3 regions of the Oricola indica genome follow, and region 2 is predicted to be linked to each of the others. Evidence: predicted binding sites of a transcription regulator. Region 2 holds the regulator's gene; each other region holds the start of a gene.
The links. Region 2 encodes PhoB, which activates phosphate uptake and scavenging genes when phosphate is short. Its sites were predicted from a motif close to TGTCATNNANCTGTCAT; they were not measured.

Region 1: the regulator PhoB is predicted to act here: its motif matches at 3,675-3,691, upstream of ACQK2M_RS17715 (alkaline phosphatase).
Region 3: the regulator PhoB is predicted to act here: its motif matches at 2,854-2,870, upstream of phnX (phosphonoacetaldehyde hydrolase).

Annotation. Positions count from the first base shown of each region.
Region 1 is NZ_OZ245747.1:3,517,983-3,523,338, forward strand. Features, by position in the region: gene ACQK2M_RS17700 (ABC transporter permease) at 1-840, opposite strand, end outside; gene ACQK2M_RS17705 (ABC transporter ATP-binding protein) at 844-1,518, opposite strand; gene ACQK2M_RS17710 (hypothetical protein) at 1,600-2,025, opposite strand; gene ACQK2M_RS17715 (alkaline phosphatase) at 2,129-3,616, opposite strand; gene ACQK2M_RS17720 (PaaI family thioesterase) at 3,793-4,311, opposite strand; gene recO (DNA repair protein RecO) at 4,308-5,057, opposite strand; gene era (GTPase Era) at 5,073-5,356, opposite strand, start outside.
Region 2 is NZ_OZ245747.1:4,587,868-4,593,223, reverse strand. Features, by position in the region: gene pstC (phosphate ABC transporter permease subunit PstC) at 1-291, shown strand, start outside; gene pstA (phosphate ABC transporter permease PstA) at 291-1,631, shown strand; gene pstB (phosphate ABC transporter ATP-binding protein PstB) at 1,652-2,461, shown strand; gene phoU (phosphate signaling complex protein PhoU) at 2,518-3,237, shown strand; gene phoB (phosphate regulon transcriptional regulator PhoB) at 3,255-3,947, shown strand; gene ACQK2M_RS22720 (GcrA family cell cycle regulator) at 4,017-4,571, opposite strand; gene ACQK2M_RS22715 (aspartate aminotransferase family protein) at 4,911-5,356, shown strand, end outside.
Region 3 is NZ_OZ245747.1:2,198,569-2,203,924, reverse strand. Features, by position in the region: gene ACQK2M_RS11095 (aromatic ring-hydroxylating oxygenase subunit alpha) at 1-899, shown strand, start outside; gene ACQK2M_RS11090 (hypothetical protein) at 904-1,137, shown strand; gene ACQK2M_RS11085 (DUF1045 domain-containing protein) at 1,148-1,855, opposite strand; gene phnX (phosphonoacetaldehyde hydrolase) at 1,970-2,803, opposite strand; gene ACQK2M_RS11075 (sugar kinase) at 3,031-3,951, shown strand; gene ACQK2M_RS11070 (aldose epimerase family protein) at 3,948-4,949, opposite strand; gene ACQK2M_RS11065 (acyl carrier protein) at 5,150-5,356, shown strand, end outside.

The DNA of each region.
Region 1 (5,356 bases), 1.1 Mb from region 2:
GTAATTCGCCCAGAGCTGATCGGCGCGCACGAGGACCGCGGGCGTGCCAGGGAAATAGTCCGGATCGAAGGGCGGGCCGATACGGCCGGCATCGCCCGGCGCATGGCCGGATGCAAGGCCGTGGACAGCCCAGACATCCTCCACCGGCACGAGGATCGCCTTGTCCCACGGGCTGCCGGTCAGCCGCATCTTGCCGACGACGGTGATGTCATGACCCTCATGGGCGTCGTGCTCCGCGGCATCGCCGACGCCGTGGGCGGGCACGAAACTGTCGCCGACCTGCAAGGGAACACGCGCACCGGCGACCGCCTCGCCCATGGCCGCGAACATGCGGCCCTCGACGAGTTCGCCGGCCAGATGGGTGACGAATTGCGGCGTCGTGCCGATGACCGGCGACGCCTGATAGCTGTCGCCATAGGCGATCGGCGCGGCGAGCGAGACATTCTCGTGGGTGGCGATGCGGTTGTAGGTGGGGCCGTCGATCAGGGGCACGTCGACGGGCTGCAGATAGACGGCGGCCATCAACATTTGCACTTGCGAGCCGGGCGCGGCGACGACAAGATCGAATTTCTCGGCGGCGCGCGCCGTGCCCTTGCGCAGCCCGCGCTCCTGCGCGATCAGCCCGACGCCGATGCCGACCGAAATGGCGATCAGCGCGATGAAGAGCGCATTTGTCCAGCGGTAGCGCCACATCATCGCCCGCACGAGACCGAAGGGGCGGTAGCCGTGCGTGACGATGAGGCCGGTCACGAGCGCGGGCAGCAACAGGACCACGAACCAGAGCACGTCCTGCGCGGAGGCGGGCAGAGAGTTCCAGAGATCCATTACCGGTGCGAACATGGATCAGCCCTCGCCTGTCCAGCAGCCATCGACGATATCGATGACGCGATCCATGCGTTCATGCAGGGCGGCGTCATGGCTGACCGCGATCAATGTCTTGCCGCGCGTCTCGGCCAGCTCCGCGAGATCGCCGATCAGCCTGTCGGCGGCGGCCCGGTCGAGGCTGGCGGTCGGTTCGTCGGCGAGAATGACCGGCGGATCGGCGGCCAGCGCCCGCGAGACCGCGACGCGCTGGCGTTCGCCGCCCGAAAACGTATCGACTACGCGGTCGGCGTGGTCGCCGAGGCCCAGATGGGCAAGCATCGCGGCCGCGCCACTGGCGATGCGATCACCTTCGGACCTTGCCGCATAGGACGCCGCGAGCGCGGCGTTGCCGAGCGCCGGCAATTCCTCGAACAGGAGGAAGTCCTGGAAAATCATGCCGACGCGCTCGCGGCGGAAACGGGCGCGTTGGGGGGCGTTCATGGCGGAAATCGCCTCATCGCCCCATGTCACCGTCCCGGACTTCAGAGCGATGAGGCCCGCGATCGCGTAAAGAAAGGTGGACTTGCCGGCTCCCGACGGGCCGCGCACGCCGATACGGCTTCCGGCGGGAATGTCGAGCGCGCCGATGCGCAAGAGCCGGCGTCCGCGGTCGCCCTCGACGACAAGGTCGCGGACAGACAGGGCGAGACCCATCAGTCTAATCCTTTTTCCGATCTTGGGGCGAATCCGCGCTCGGCGCGGGCCTGCGAACCTTGCGGTTCGCGGAAGCGCCCATCAACCTCTCCCGTAGGTGGCGTCGACCAGCCGCACGCGGCTGACGAAACCCAGTTCCGGATCGGTGTAGGTGCCGAGCGCGAGTTCGCCGCTGGTAACGATGCGGATATTGAAGGGCACTGTCTTCAAGGTTCGCTTGGTGTAAACGGCGAGGATGTCATCCGGCCATTCGGCCTCGGTCTCGCAAAACGGGCAAACCGCCATCGGCCGCTTGGTCAGCACGAAGAATGACGATTCGGCCTTGAGCGGCGGCGCCATGAAACCCTGAACGGAAATGCGGCTGCCCTCCATGGATTTCGCGTAATCGGAAAAGGACAGATCCTTGTTGTAGAGATCGCGCATGCGCACGACGCCATCGTCCTGCGCCAGCGCGTGCGGCGCAAATCCAACAGCGAGGCTCGCGCCGAGAAAGGTTCTCCGGTCCATTCTTGTCCTCACTTCAACGATCGTTTCAGCTTAAAGCCATATCAGTCGGGGACGAGGAAAGGCCCGCAACGTGGCGGGCCTTTCCCGTTTGCGTATGCGTCGGTTATTCGGCGGTGACCGCCTGGTGCATCACGTGGAAGATCACGTTCTGCTCAAGCGTGCCGGTCAGCAGATGTGCCCAGGGGCCCTTGGCGAAGGAGACAACGTCCTCGCCCGAATGGGTCTCGGAAGACATCGGGATCAGCGCCTGCTGCAGATATTCCGGGTCGGTCGCGGTTTCTTCATCGACATTCGGACGGGTGCCGAAATAGGAGCCGTCGGCCTGCTCGGTCATGACCGAACCGGCGCCGTTCAGGTAACCGATGACGGTGTAAGGCTTGCCGTCGGCGCCGAGCAGCGGCTCGCCGGAATTCTCGACCTGGCCAGCCTTGATGCCCATGCAGAGGCCCAGAATGCTGGAACCGCGGCCGCAATAGCCGTTGAAGGCGATCGCGTGTTCGTGGTCGGCGGTGACGATGATCAGGGTGTCCTCGTCATCGGTCAGTTCGTCCGCCAGAGCGACGGCCTTGGTGAATTCCTGACCGTCCGTGAGGGTGCGGTAGGCGTTGCCGGCATGGTTCGCGTGGTCGACGCGGCCCGCTTCGACTTCCAGGTAGAAGCCGTCGCCGTTCTGGCTCAGCTGCTCGATGGCGGCCTTGGTCAGGTCGGTCAGGGACGGCTCGTCATCGTCGGCGCGGTCGTATTCGTATTTCATGTGGCTGTCTTCGAACAGGCCGAGAACCGGCGTGGAGCCGTCGAGCTTCAGCGCGTTGAAGGACGCGGTGTCGTAGGCGTATTGCGCGCCGGCAGCCTGAGCTTCCTCGATCAGGTTGCGGCCGTCGATGCGGCGCCCCTTGCCGCCATCCATGGTCTCGACATCCTTCGGCGCGAAGTAGCGCGAGCCGCCGCCGAAAGCGAGATCGACCGTGCCGGCGGACATGGCGTCGAACAGCTGCTGGGCGATATCGGTGCAGCCTTCCGGCGCTTCGCCTTCCCAGTTGCGATCAGCCGTCTTGGCGTAAACGGCGGCCGGCGTGGCGTGGGTGATGCGCGCGGTCGAGACGATACCGACCGACTTGCCCATGCCCGTGACGATTTCGGAGAAGGTCGTCAGCTTGTTGCCTTCCTCGGAGGCGCAATCCTTGTTCACGCCGGCTTCGGAGAGGTTGATCGTGTTGAAGATCTGCTTGACGCCAGTGTTCATCGAACCGGCGGTCGGGGCGGAATCCGGTGTCTGGGCGTTGATGTTGTAGGTCTTGATCAGCGCGGTATAGGGATAGGTCTCGTAGGGCAGCACGTTTTCGGAACCGAGCATACCCTTGGACTGGCCGTCGAACAGGCGGACGGCGTAGTTGGTGCCGACACCGTTTCCGTCAGCCACGAACAGAATGACGTTCTTCGCCTTCTTCGTGTTGGGCTGTGCGGCAATCTTTTCCTGAATGACTTTCTGTGCCGAGGTGAACCAGTCGCTGCTGGCCTGGGGCAGGTCCTGGGCGAAAGCGGCGGATGCGGAAAGCGTCGCGAGAAGCGCCGCGGTGACGGTCGTTTTCATGGGTGTCTCCCTGTGTGATGGATGACGGTGGTCGTCTTCCGCCTCGTATCCGCCGTGCATGACAATTGAATAACGGCAACAGGGAAAAGTCCTTCGATATCAATATGTTATTTTATAACATTTCGTTCTCAACAAGGTTACGATGCGGAATGAGAGATAAGAAATTTCGAGGTGTTTCAGGACTTTGCGCGCGCCGGGAAGATCGAGCAGGTTTCGGTGCCGAAGGCGAGCAGCCGACCTCGGCTGTCGGTCAGGCGGGCTTCCGACACGCCGATCGTGCGCCCGCGGCTGACGATGTTCGCCTCGCAGGAGACCTCGCCCATATCCGGCAGGACGGGACGCAAAAGGTTGAGTTTGAACTCCGTCGTTGCAAGCGCCTCGCCCTTCTTCAAGACGGACTGGACAACGCATGCAAGCGCGGAATCCATGATCGTCGCTGTCCAGCCGCCATGCACTGTCCCGCCGGGATTGAGGTAGTCGGTTTTGGGCACACCCCTGAACACCACCCTGCCCTCGTCGGCTTCCGTGAGGGCGAATGTCAGAACCTTCGAGATGGGGGGCGCGGGCAGATCGCCGGAGATGATGGCCCGCAGGATCTCCAGCCCGGTCATTTCGTGATAGGCAGCGATAGGTATCGGGCCGAAGCCGCCGATTGCCGCTACGCCCGGCATGATCTCGTCATTCGATACACTCACGTACTGTGCTCCCTGCTATCCGAAAAAGCCCGACCGACCGCGTTGATGAAGCCTGCGCGTGCATCGGGCTCCTTGATGGCGCGCGGCTCATAGACATGCCGGCGTAGAAAAAAGGCCGTCAGATCGAAGGCGGCCGCCATTTCCGCCGCCGTCGGCACGGCGGAGGGCTGGCCGCCAAGGAAAGCCGGCAGCGCCATGAGCTTGTCTTTCCAGGGGTCACCGGCCAGACGGCTGACCGCGCGGCCGGTTTTCGGCGACACGTAGATCAGGTCGTTGCGCTGGCCGGTTCCCGCGCAGGCGGTGAGATCGAGACCGAAGCCCAGCTCCTCCAGCAGGCGCAATTCGAAGCGAACCATCAGAGGACCAGCGAGTTCCGGTTCGCACAAATGTTCGATGATGACTTCCATCGCGCGGAACAATTCCGAGTGTCGGTCGCGTTCCGGCAACAGGCGCAGATGGCCGGCGAGCAGCTGGATACCGTAAATGCCGGAGGGGTGTTCCATCAGCCGCGCCGCGGCAAGCGCCATGGGCTCGACCTGGAACGTACCGAGATGGTCCTCAAGGCGTGCGCGCCATGTGAGATCGACTTCGTTGCCGGGCTGTAGCACAGGCTGCTGGCGGCGCGAGCGCCCGCCGCGGACCAATCCGAGGTGCCGGCCGCGCTGCTCGGTCATCACTTCGAGGATCAGGCTGGTCTCACCATGCCTTCGTGTGCCGATAATGATGCCGCGGTCCCGCCATTCCATGGCGCGGAGATTGCGTCAGTCGGCGGAAAAGTCCAGCCCCATCTCGCGATAACGCTCCGGATCATTGCCCCAGTTCTCGCGCACCTTGACGAAGAGGAAGAGATGGACGGGCTGCTCGAGGATCTCCGCGATCTCCTTGCGTGACGCCTGGCCGATTGCCTTGATCGTCTCGCCCTTGTGTCCGAGCACGATCTTCTTCTGGCTGTCGCGCTCGACAAAGATCACCTGCTGGATCTTCACCGAGCCGTCCTTCTTTTCCTCCCACGTTTCCGTCTCGACGGTGGAGGAATAGGGCAATT
Region 2 (5,356 bases):
GCGCTTCCCGGCATCGTCGGCGCCATCCTGCTGGCCGCCTCGCGCGCCATCGGTGAAACGATGATCGTGGTGCTCGGCGCAGGCGCGGCTGCGAAACTGTCGCTCAATCCGTTTGAGGCCATGACCACCGTCACGGCAAAGATCGTCAGCCAGCTCACCGGCGACAGTGACTTTGCCTCGCCCGAGGCCCTCGTGGCCTTCGCCCTCGGCATGACGCTCTTCGTCATCACGCTGGGTCTGAATATTCTCGCCCTTTATATCGTCCGCAAGTACCGGGAGCAGTACGACTGATGACCGACGCGACCGCAGCCACTGGCGCACCCGCCCAAGCCCGCCGCCCGTTTGCGTCACTTCTGACGCTGGACGAGCACACCAAACGCCGCAACGCCACCGAAGCCCGGTTCAAGGCCTATGGCCTGGCCGCGGTCCTCGCCGGCCTTTTCTTCCTGGTCGTGCTGTTCGTTTCGATCATCTCGAACGGCATCCCCGCCTTCACCCGTATGGTCGTGGAGCTCGACTTCACCCTGACGCAGGCGCAGTTCGACGAGGCCGAGAGCCAGCTTCTCAAGACGGGCGCCTATCAGGGCTACTTCGTCGAGGGGTTCGACAAGGCGCTCGAGCAACGCGGTGTCGAGGTGGAGTATGACGCGGCCGTCCTCGATCGTCTGATCGGCAAGGTCGGCGGTATTATGCGCGAGTTCTACGCCGCAAACCCGGACAAGATCGGCGAGGAAGTGGTCTTCGAACTGCCGACCTCCTCACGCGTCGACGGCTATTTCAATGGCCGCCTGAAGCGCGAGGACGTGAGCGACAGCCGTTTCCTTGAGGCCAGCGATCTGGATCTCGCTGACGAATTGTACGAAGCGGGCATCATCAAGAGCGACTTCAACTGGACCTTCATCACTGGCGCCGATTCCGGCGTGGACAACCCGGGCGGCGCTGGTATCGGCGCTTCCGTGGTCGGTTCCTTCTTTATGATGATTGTCGTGCTGGCGCTAAGCCTCCCCATAGGCGTCGCCACCTCGATCTATCTCGAAGAATTCGCACCGAAAAACTGGTTCACCGACCTGATTGAGGTGAATATCTCCAACTTGGCCGCCGTGCCGTCGATTGTATTCGGTATCCTTGGTCTGGCGGTGTTCATCCAGTTCGCGGGTCTGCCGCAGTCTGCGCCACTGGTCGGTGGCCTTGTGCTGACGCTGATGACCTTGCCGACGATCATCATCTCGACCCGAGCCTCGCTGAAAGCGGTGCCGCCGTCGATCCGTGACGCCGCGCTGGGCGTCGGCGCGTCGAAGATGCAATCCGTCTTCCACCATGTGCTTCCGCTCGCCATGCCGGGCATCCTGACGGGAACGATCATCGGACTGGCGCAGGCACTTGGCGAAACCGCGCCGTTGCTGCTGATCGGCATGGTCGGCTTCGTGGCGCGCGGCTACCCGGACAGCTTCCTCACCGGTTTCACCGAGGCCAACTCGGCCATGCCTGCCCAGATTTACACCTGGGCGGCCCGCGCCGATGCGAGTTTCTACGAAAAAGCATGGGGCGGGATCATCGTCCTGTTATTGTTCCTCATGACCATGAACATCATTGCCATCATTCTGCGCCGCCGCTTCGAGCGCCGCTGGTAAGGAGAAAGACCATGAAAACGATGCTGACCGAAGCGGACAACACAGTCGCGACCGTGCCGGCCGCCGGCCCGAAAGACACAAAGATCAAGGCTCGCAAGGTGCAGGTCTATTACGGCGACACCCACGCGATCAAAGATGTCGATGTCGATCTCGAGGACAAGGCCGTCACCGCCTTCATCGGCCCGTCGGGCTGCGGCAAGTCGACCTTCCTGCGCTGCCTGAACAGGATGAACGACACGATCGACGTGGCGCGCGTCGAAGGCGAGATCACGATCGACGACGAGGACATTTACGACAAGAAGGTGGACCCCGTTCAGCTTCGCGCCAAGGTCGGCATGGTGTTCCAGAAGCCGAACCCGTTCCCGAAATCGATCTATGACAATGTTGCCTACGGCCCGCGCATTCACGGGCTCGCAAAGTCCAAGGCCGATCTCGACGTGATCGTCGAGAAATCGCTGCGCCGCGGTGCGATCTGGGACGAGGTCAAGGACCGCCTGACCGCACCCGGCACCGGTCTTTCCGGCGGCCAGCAGCAGCGTCTGTGCATTGCGCGCGCTGTCGCCACCGAACCGGAAGTCCTCCTGATGGACGAACCCTGCTCGGCTCTCGATCCGATTGCGACCGCAAAGGTCGAGGAACTGATCGACGAACTGCGCGAGAGCTACACCATCGTCATCGTAACGCACTCCATGCAGCAGGCAGCCCGCGTGTCGCAGCGCACGGCGATGTTCCACCTCGGAGAGCTCGTCGAGTTTGGTGATACGAAGGAGATCTTCACCAACCCGACCGAAAAACGCACACAGGACTACATCACCGGCCGGTTCGGGTAATTCCCGGCTCGGGTGGTGAAACAGCGATAACGAAACAAGGGAAGGACAGTCCGATGGTGCCAACGAGCCATACGGTGACCGCTTTCGACGAGGACATGAAATTCCTCGCCCACAAGATTGCCGAAATGGGCGGTCTTGCCGAGCGCATGGTGGAAAGCTCCATCCGCGCGCTTATCAAGTCGGACATTCCGCTCGCGCAGAAGGTCATCACCGACGATCTCGTTCTCGACGAGGCCCAGGCGACGCTCGACGACAAGGTCGTGCAGATCATCGCACAGCGCCAGCCCGTCGCCAGCGACCTGCGGGAGGTCTTCTCGACCATTCGTATCGCCAGCGACCTCGAGCGTATCGGCGACCTAGCCAAGAACATCGCCAAACGCGTTGTCGCGATTTCCGAGCGCGGTCATTCCGTCAATCTGGTCCGCGGCATCGACCATATCGGCGATCTCGCCCTGGCCCAGCTCAAGGAAGTGCTCGACGCTTTCGGCTCGCGCTCGGTCACGCGCATCAACATGGTCCGCGACCGCGATGACGAGATCGACGCGATGTACACGTCGCTGTTCCGCGAACTCCTCACCTACATGATGGAGGATCCGCGCAACATCACGACCTGCACGCATCTGCTGTTCTGCGCCAAGAACATCGAGCGCATCGGCGATCACGCCACCAACATCGCGGAATCCGTCTATTACATCGTGACGGGCGAGCATCTGTCCGCCTTTCGCCCGAAAGAAGACAAGACGCACAAAATCGTCGTGGATCAGCCCGACGCTTGATGCATGGGAGCATAGGCATGGGCAATCAGCCAAAGGTGATGGTTGTCGAGGATGAAGAAGCGCTTAGCGTTCTGCTGAAGTACAATCTGGAATCGGAAGGATACCGGGTCGACGCGGAACTGCGCGGCGACGAGGCCGAGATAGCGCTCCGTGAATCCGTGCCCGATCTCTTGATACTCGACTGGATGTTGCCGGGTCTCAGCGGCATCGAATTGTGCCGTCGGCTGCGTGCGCGGCCAGAGACGCAGCGCCTGCCGATCATCATGCTCACCGCGCGCGGCGAGGAAAGCGAGCGTATTCGCGGGCTTTCGACCGGTGCGGACGACTATGTCGTCAAGCCATTCTCGACGCCCGAACTGATGGCGCGGGTCAAGGCCATGTTGCGCCGCGCCCGCCCGGAAATCGTCGCCAGCGTGCTCAAGGTCGGGGAACTCGAACTCGACCGCGAGACCCATCGCGTCTATCGCAACGGGCGCGAGATCAAGCTCGGACCGACGGAATTCCGCCTTCTGGAGTTCTTCCTGCAGGCCCCTGGCCGGGTGTTCTCGCGCGCGCAACTGCTCGATGGCGTGTGGGGCGAGGACATCTATGTCGACGATCGCACCGTTGACGTACATATCGGTCGCCTGCGCAAATCCATCAATATCGGAAAGATGAGGGATCCGATCCGCACGGTTCGCGGGGCAGGCTATTCGCTGGAAGCGGTCTGACGCCCGCCAATTCCGTAACAAAAAGGGCGGCCATTGGCCGCCCTTTTTCTTTTCCTGATGTCCTCTCGCTCAGCGCGAGCGCTTGCGCTCGGATGTCGGCTGGAAGGCGAGTTTCGCGTGGTATTTGCAATAGGGCGAGGATTCCTCGGACTGGTGTCCGCAGAAATGGAAGTCTTCCGACAACGGATCGCCCTGCGGCCACTTGCAGGTGTTCTCATTGAGCTCGACCAGCGTCAGGTTCTTCGAGATCGGAACGACGACGTCCTCGATCGGACGGCGGTCGGCTTCCGCGAAGGCCACTGTGCTGACTTCGTTCTTCATCACCGTCGCGCCGACGGCATGCGTAACCGTCGTGAGGGTGCGTCCGCCGGCACCACCGCCGCCGCCGCCACCGCCGGAATAACCGCCGCCCCGTGGCGTGGAGGCCCGCGGCGCAACGCTGCGCTTGGTCTTGGGTGCGCCCGAGGAAACCGATTTCGCCCGGCCGGACAATTTCAGCCGGTGGACCTTGCCGATCACGGCATTGCGGCTCACGCCGCCGAGTTGTGCGGCGATCTGGCTGGCGCTCAGGCCGTCGGCCCATAGCTTCTTCAACATTTCGACGCGTTCGTCAGTCCAGCTCACTTCCGTCTCTCCATCCAATGACTGTGCGCAGAATCCTTCTCCGTGGCTCGGTTTTTCCAAGAAAAACCGGCACCCGAACGCGAAACTTGGGAGTAAACTCTGCGTGGTTGGCCCCGCTTGAAAGGAAACTACTATGGCCGCTGACTCGCTGACAAGAGTCGCCGGACATCCGTGAATCCGATTTCGCGGTTTTCAACAACTTGCATTTTTTATCTTGCCGACGCCCCCCGGAGACGCGGAATCTCCAGCCCGATTGACGCAAGCGCGGTCTGATCTTAAAACCGGAATGCCGCCGGAACAGGCGGCTTTTTTCGTTTGCACACCATGCGGGGCAATCAAATGACGCAACCATCGCCGCTGTTCGAGACCTATGCGCGGGCCGACATCGCCTTCGATCACGGAGAAGGCTCCTGGATCGTGGACACGCGCGGCGAGCGATATCTCGATTTCGGCGGCGGCATCGCCGTCAGCGCGCTCGGTCATGCGCATCCGCATCTGGTGGAGACACTGCGCGAGCAGGCCGGGAAGCTCTGGCATACCTCCAATCTCTACGAGGTGCCGGAACAGCGCCGGCTCGCCCAGCGCCTCGTCGACGCGACCTTTGCCGACAAGGTCTTTTTCACCAATTCCGGCGCCGAGGCGCTTGAATGCGCCATCAAGACGGCGCGGCGCTATCACTATGCCAAGGGGCATCCCGAGCGCTTCCGCATCATCACCTTCGAGGGCGCCTTTCACGGCCGGACGCTGGCGACCATCGCCGCCGGCGGTCAGCCGAAATATCTCGA
Region 3 (5,356 bases), 2.4 Mb from region 2:
AGAACATCTGCCGCCATCGCGGCATGATCCTGGTACGCGAACCGGGGCGCATTCGCGGCGCGATCCGATGCGCATACCATTCCTGGTGCTACGACCTCGACGGCGCGTTGAAAGCGACCCCGCATGTCGGCGGACCGGGCCATAATGCCCATGAGGCCATCCGCCGCGACGAACTGGGCCTGATCGAAGTGCGGTCGCATGTCTGGCGCGACGTGGTCTTCGTCAACATTTCCGGCGATGCGCTACCCTTCGAAGAGGCACATTCGAAGGCGGTCGACCGCTGGAAAGAATTCGAAATGCCGCTTCATCATTCCGGCGCCGATTCCGGCTTCGCGCTCGATGTCGCCACCAACTGGAAACTCGCCGTCGAGAACTACTGCGAGAGCTACCACCTGCCATGGGTGCATCCCGGCCTGAACAGCTATTCCCGGCTCGAGGATCACTATCACATCGAGGAACCGGGCGCGTTTTCCGGCCAGGGCACGATGGTCTACCGGCAAATGGCGGGCGAGAACGGACAGGTTTTCGGCGACGCGCCGAAACTGGGCCCGAAATGGGACACAGCCGCCGAGTACATCGCGCTTTACCCGAACGTGCTGTTCGGCGTGCATCGCGACCATTCCTTCGCGATCCTGCTGGAGCCGATCTCGGTCGATCGGACAATCGAGCACGTCGAGATCTACTATCACGACGAGGCATCGGTCGGGCCCGGCTACCAGGCCTTGCGCAACCGCAACACGACGCAGTGGAAAGAGGTCTTCGAAGAAGATGTCTTCGTCGTCGAAGGCATGCAGCAGGGACGGCACGCGGTCGATTTCGACGGCGGGCGCTTTTCGCCCGTCATGGACAGCCCGACCCACATGTTCCACCACTGGGTCGCCACCCAACTGGCCCGGTAACGCGATGCCGCATCCCGCGCTCGGCGATCTAGACACAGCCCTCCTCGCCGCGCACGCGGCGCAGGACGGACCGCGTCTCGCACAGCTATACGGAGAAGCGGCGGACCTGCTGAGTGCGGCCGGCGACGCCGATGCGGCCTGTTTTTTCTGGACGCAGGCCTATGTGTTCGCGCTCGAAGCGGGCGCACAAGAGGCCGACCGCTTCGGCGGCCTGCTGCGCGAACGCGCAAGGCTTTGATACAAGAAGGCTAGGCGAAACGGCGCTTGCCGACAGGCTCGATGGGATACATCGAGTGCACCTCGAACGGCGCGCCGGTTTCGCGTTCGACGAAGATGGCCAGATGATCGATCTCCAGCGGCTCGGACAGTACATGGCTGAAGTGCCTGTCCAGCGCCGCATGGAGGCGCGGCCTGTCGTCCGGCTCCACATGGCCTGTCAGCGTCATATGGAAGCGGAAGTCGTCGAAGACGTAAGGGTAGCCCCAGTTCTGCAGGTTGCGCAGTTGAGAGGTCGATAGACGTTCGGGATCCCGCCGCTGGAATTCCTTCTCGGTCAGCGGCGCGCGAAGCTTGTCGAAAACCGCGACCACCCTGCCGGCAAACTCGGCGAGCACACTGTTCGGTTCCTCGGGCACGATCGCGAAGAAACCGCCGAGCCGCGCGACCGCGACACGGTCGATCGTCACCGGTTCGACATCCTCGGCAAATGTCCGCACGGCCGCGGACAGGTCGGCCTCGGTGTAACCGTCGGCGAGCCGGAACGGCGCTTTCAGCGTGCCATGGAACCCGTAGCGGCGCGGAACAGCGGTGAAATAGGCCAGTTCACCCAGCGCGAGGCCCGTCCGCTCCGCATGCGGCAGCGTCAGCCCGGAAAACGCATCGCGCCCGAGCCAGCTCGACGCGGCGCGCGTCAGCGGGTGATCCCTTGGTGGCGTAAAGTAGATGGCGTAGCGCATGGCTGCGAATCAGGCTCCTGAACCGGTTCGATCCTGCTACGCCAACCTTGTGACAACCATGCGAAATTTCGCGGGCTTATTTATCCGGCGTAATATTCGGGCCGAAATCGCCTGTCAGACCGCTTCCGTTTCGTATTCGAGCAATTCGGGCCGCTCTCCGTCGGCAAGCCTTTCATTGATGTCATCGACGATTCCGACAAGATCGGCCACCGAGCCGATGACATAGTCGGCACCGGCATCGGTCAGCCGCTTGGCGGCGGCATTGGCGAGATCGAGCCTTTCGCGGGCCGGGAGCGCCGCGAACGCCTCCTCCGCCATTCCCATCTCGTTGCCCGTCTCGCTGATTCCGACGGTCCAGGCACCGGCTGCCTTGCCTTCCATCAGCCCGGGTATCGTATCGTCGACCTTGATGATCGCGGATGCGGGATAGACGCCGAGCGAAACCATGGCTTGATACATCGCCAGCGGCGAAGGGCGCGACTCCGAAACATCGTCCGCGCAAACGACCACATCCGCCTCGAAGCCCTGCGCCCGCGCGACCGAGATGACCGGCTCCATGATGTCGCGCGAATAACCGGTAGTGCTGCCGATCGCGATGCCGCGTTCGCGCAACGTCCGGCAGACCTTGGGAACGCCGCTGATCAGCTTGCCGCGTTCGCTGGCGATATGACGGTTCAGCGTTCGGAACCGCTCGTGCAGCCCTTCAGCGTCGCTTTCCTGGAATTCCGCGCCGCCGCGGACATCGGCCCAGGCGCGCGCGACGCGCGGCTTCGCGCCGATTGCGCGGATATGGTCGAGCTTGCCGAGCCCCATGTCGGCGCGAACGTCCTCGACCGTTATCGCGATACCGGATTCCTCGAAGACCCGCTGCAAGGCGAGCACCGGCGCCAGCGAGCCGAAATCGACCAGCGTCCCGGCCCAATCGAAGATCACAGCCTTTACATGCATGATGACCGACCGCCTGCCCCACTTCGGTTGCGCCTATTCTACCGCCGCAGATGACATTCATACGACAGTGGAAAACCATCGGCGAACCAGACTGAAAACACGAGCGAAATGGCCACGCGACAAAGCACTTCGACACAAATCCGTCATCGCGCGCCGGGCATTCTTGCCAAGCCGGGTCGGCCATGCTGTATCGCGCCAACGAACCGTCTCGACCAGCGAGCAGGAACATGACCCGTATCGTCTCCATTGGCGAAAGCATGATCGAACTGTCCGGCCGCGAAGGCACGACATGGCGGCAGGGCTTCGCCGGCGACACGCTCAACACGCTGTGGTATCTGCGCGCTCTCTCCCCGCAATCGGCGGAGACCGACTATGTGTCCGCCTTCGGCGACGACCCCTTCTCGCGCGAACAGATCGCCTTTCTGCGTCATTACGGCATTGGCATCGCCAACAGCCCGGTCATCCCGGGGCGCGTTCCGGGCCTCTACGCCATCACGCTGGATGCGCATGGCGAACGCTCCTTCACCTACTGGCGCGAAAGCGCCGCCGCCCGCTGTCTCGCCGACGATCGAGACAAGCTTACGGAGAGTCTCCATGGCGCAGGCCTGATCTATTTTTCCGGGATAACGCTCGCGATCCTCGCCGAACGCGCCCGCGACGATCTCCTTTCGATCATCGAGTCCGCCCGGTCGCGCGTTTCGGTCGTCGCTTTCGACCCCAACTACCGGCCGCGACTGTGGGCCGATATCGGCGCGGCCAGAACGGCGATCAATGCCGGCTATGCGGTCTCGTCCATCGTTCTGCCGACCTTTGACGACGAACAGGCCCTGTTTGGCGATGCGTCACCCGGCGAAACGGTCGAACGAATTCGCCATCAGGGTCCGGGCGAGATCGTCGTCAAGTCGGGTGGAGACGCCGCGCTCGTCGCGGTCGATCTCAGGACCGAGCCGGTTGCGCCGCCGCGATCCGTCGAACCCCTCGACACGACGGGTGCTGGTGACAGCTTCAACGGCGCCTATCTCGCCGCGCGGCTGGCCGGGCGCGACGCAAGCGAGGCCGCGCTTTTCGGACACACGGTCGCAGCGAAGGTGATCCGCCACTACGGCGCCCTGATGCCGATGGATTCGCTCGCCGAGTTACGCTTCTAGCGTTTCGAGAACCTGTAGACGCTCGCCTGCTCGCGGATTTCACCCGGCCGCAGAACGGCGCTCGGATAGTCCGGCCGGTTCGGTGCATCCGGCCATTTCTGCGTTTCGAGACACATGCCGGCATGATTGCCGTAAATACGCCCGCCGAGACCGGGGACGGTCATTTGCATGGACGGGGCGGTGAACCATTGCAGGCCCGGTTCCGCAGTCGTGACGGTCATGGAAACGCCAGAGCGCGGCGCGTACAACTCGGCCACCTGCCGCACCCTGCCCTCCGCGCCATTCAGACAGAAATTGTGATCGTAGTCGGCGGCGGCTCCATAAGCATCAACGCGCTTCATGTCGCGAAAATCAAACCGTGTCTCCTCGACCGGCATCGGCGCACCGAGCGGAATGAGGGTTTCATCCACAGGCAGATAGCGGTCTGCATCGATCGCGATCTCGTGGCCGGTGACGGGGCCGGCGCCCCCATCCTCCAGGTTAAAATAGCTGTGATGCGCCATCGCACAAACCGTCGGCGCTTCGGTCTCGGCGGTAAGCGTCACGCGCAACTCGCCTTCCCCGGCCAGTTCGTAGCGGCAGCGCGCCGTCACCGCACCCGGAAAGCCCATATCGCCATCCGTGCTGTCGAGACGCAGGACCACATGGCTTCGCCCGTGGTCCTCGATTGTCCACAGCCGCTCGGAAAAACCACGCGACCCGCCATGCAGGCAATGACCGTGGTCGTTCGAGTCGAGCCGGTATTCCGCGCCGTCGAGCGTGAACCGCGCTCCGGCGATCCGGTTGGCGAAGCGCCCAGCGGTCGCGCCGAAATAGGGAGAATGGGTCTCGTAGTCCTCGATTCGGTCGAATCCGAGCACGAGAGGCGCGTCATGACCGTCGAGAAAAAGGCTCTGGATCGCCGCACCCCGCGTCATGACCTGCGCGGTCAGGCCACCCCCCGCAAGCGCAACCCGATGCACCGGTTCGCCACTCGCCAGACTTCCCCAGACTTCCACCAAAACCCGTCCTCCGACTCATCTTCGCCTTGTCTACGACGAGCTGCGACGCGAAACCACATTCATTTTCGCCTCAGGGTTGCAAGTGTCGGCGACTACGGCCTTTTCCTTGGCGCTCAAACACGCTAGAGAGCGCCGAGAACGAATGACACGGCGCCACTTCCTCCCCGGCCGGGCGCCTGCAAGCGAAGGACCCTACAGTGTCAACCACATTCGACAAAGTCGCCGACATCATCGCAGACACGAGCGAAATCGAACGCGAGTCGATCACCCCGGAAAGCCACACGATCGACGATCTCGGCATCGACAGCCTCGATTTCCTCGATATCGTCTTCGCCATCGACAAGGAATTCGGCATCAAGATTCCGCTCGAACAGTGGACCCAGGATGTCAATGACGGCAAGGTT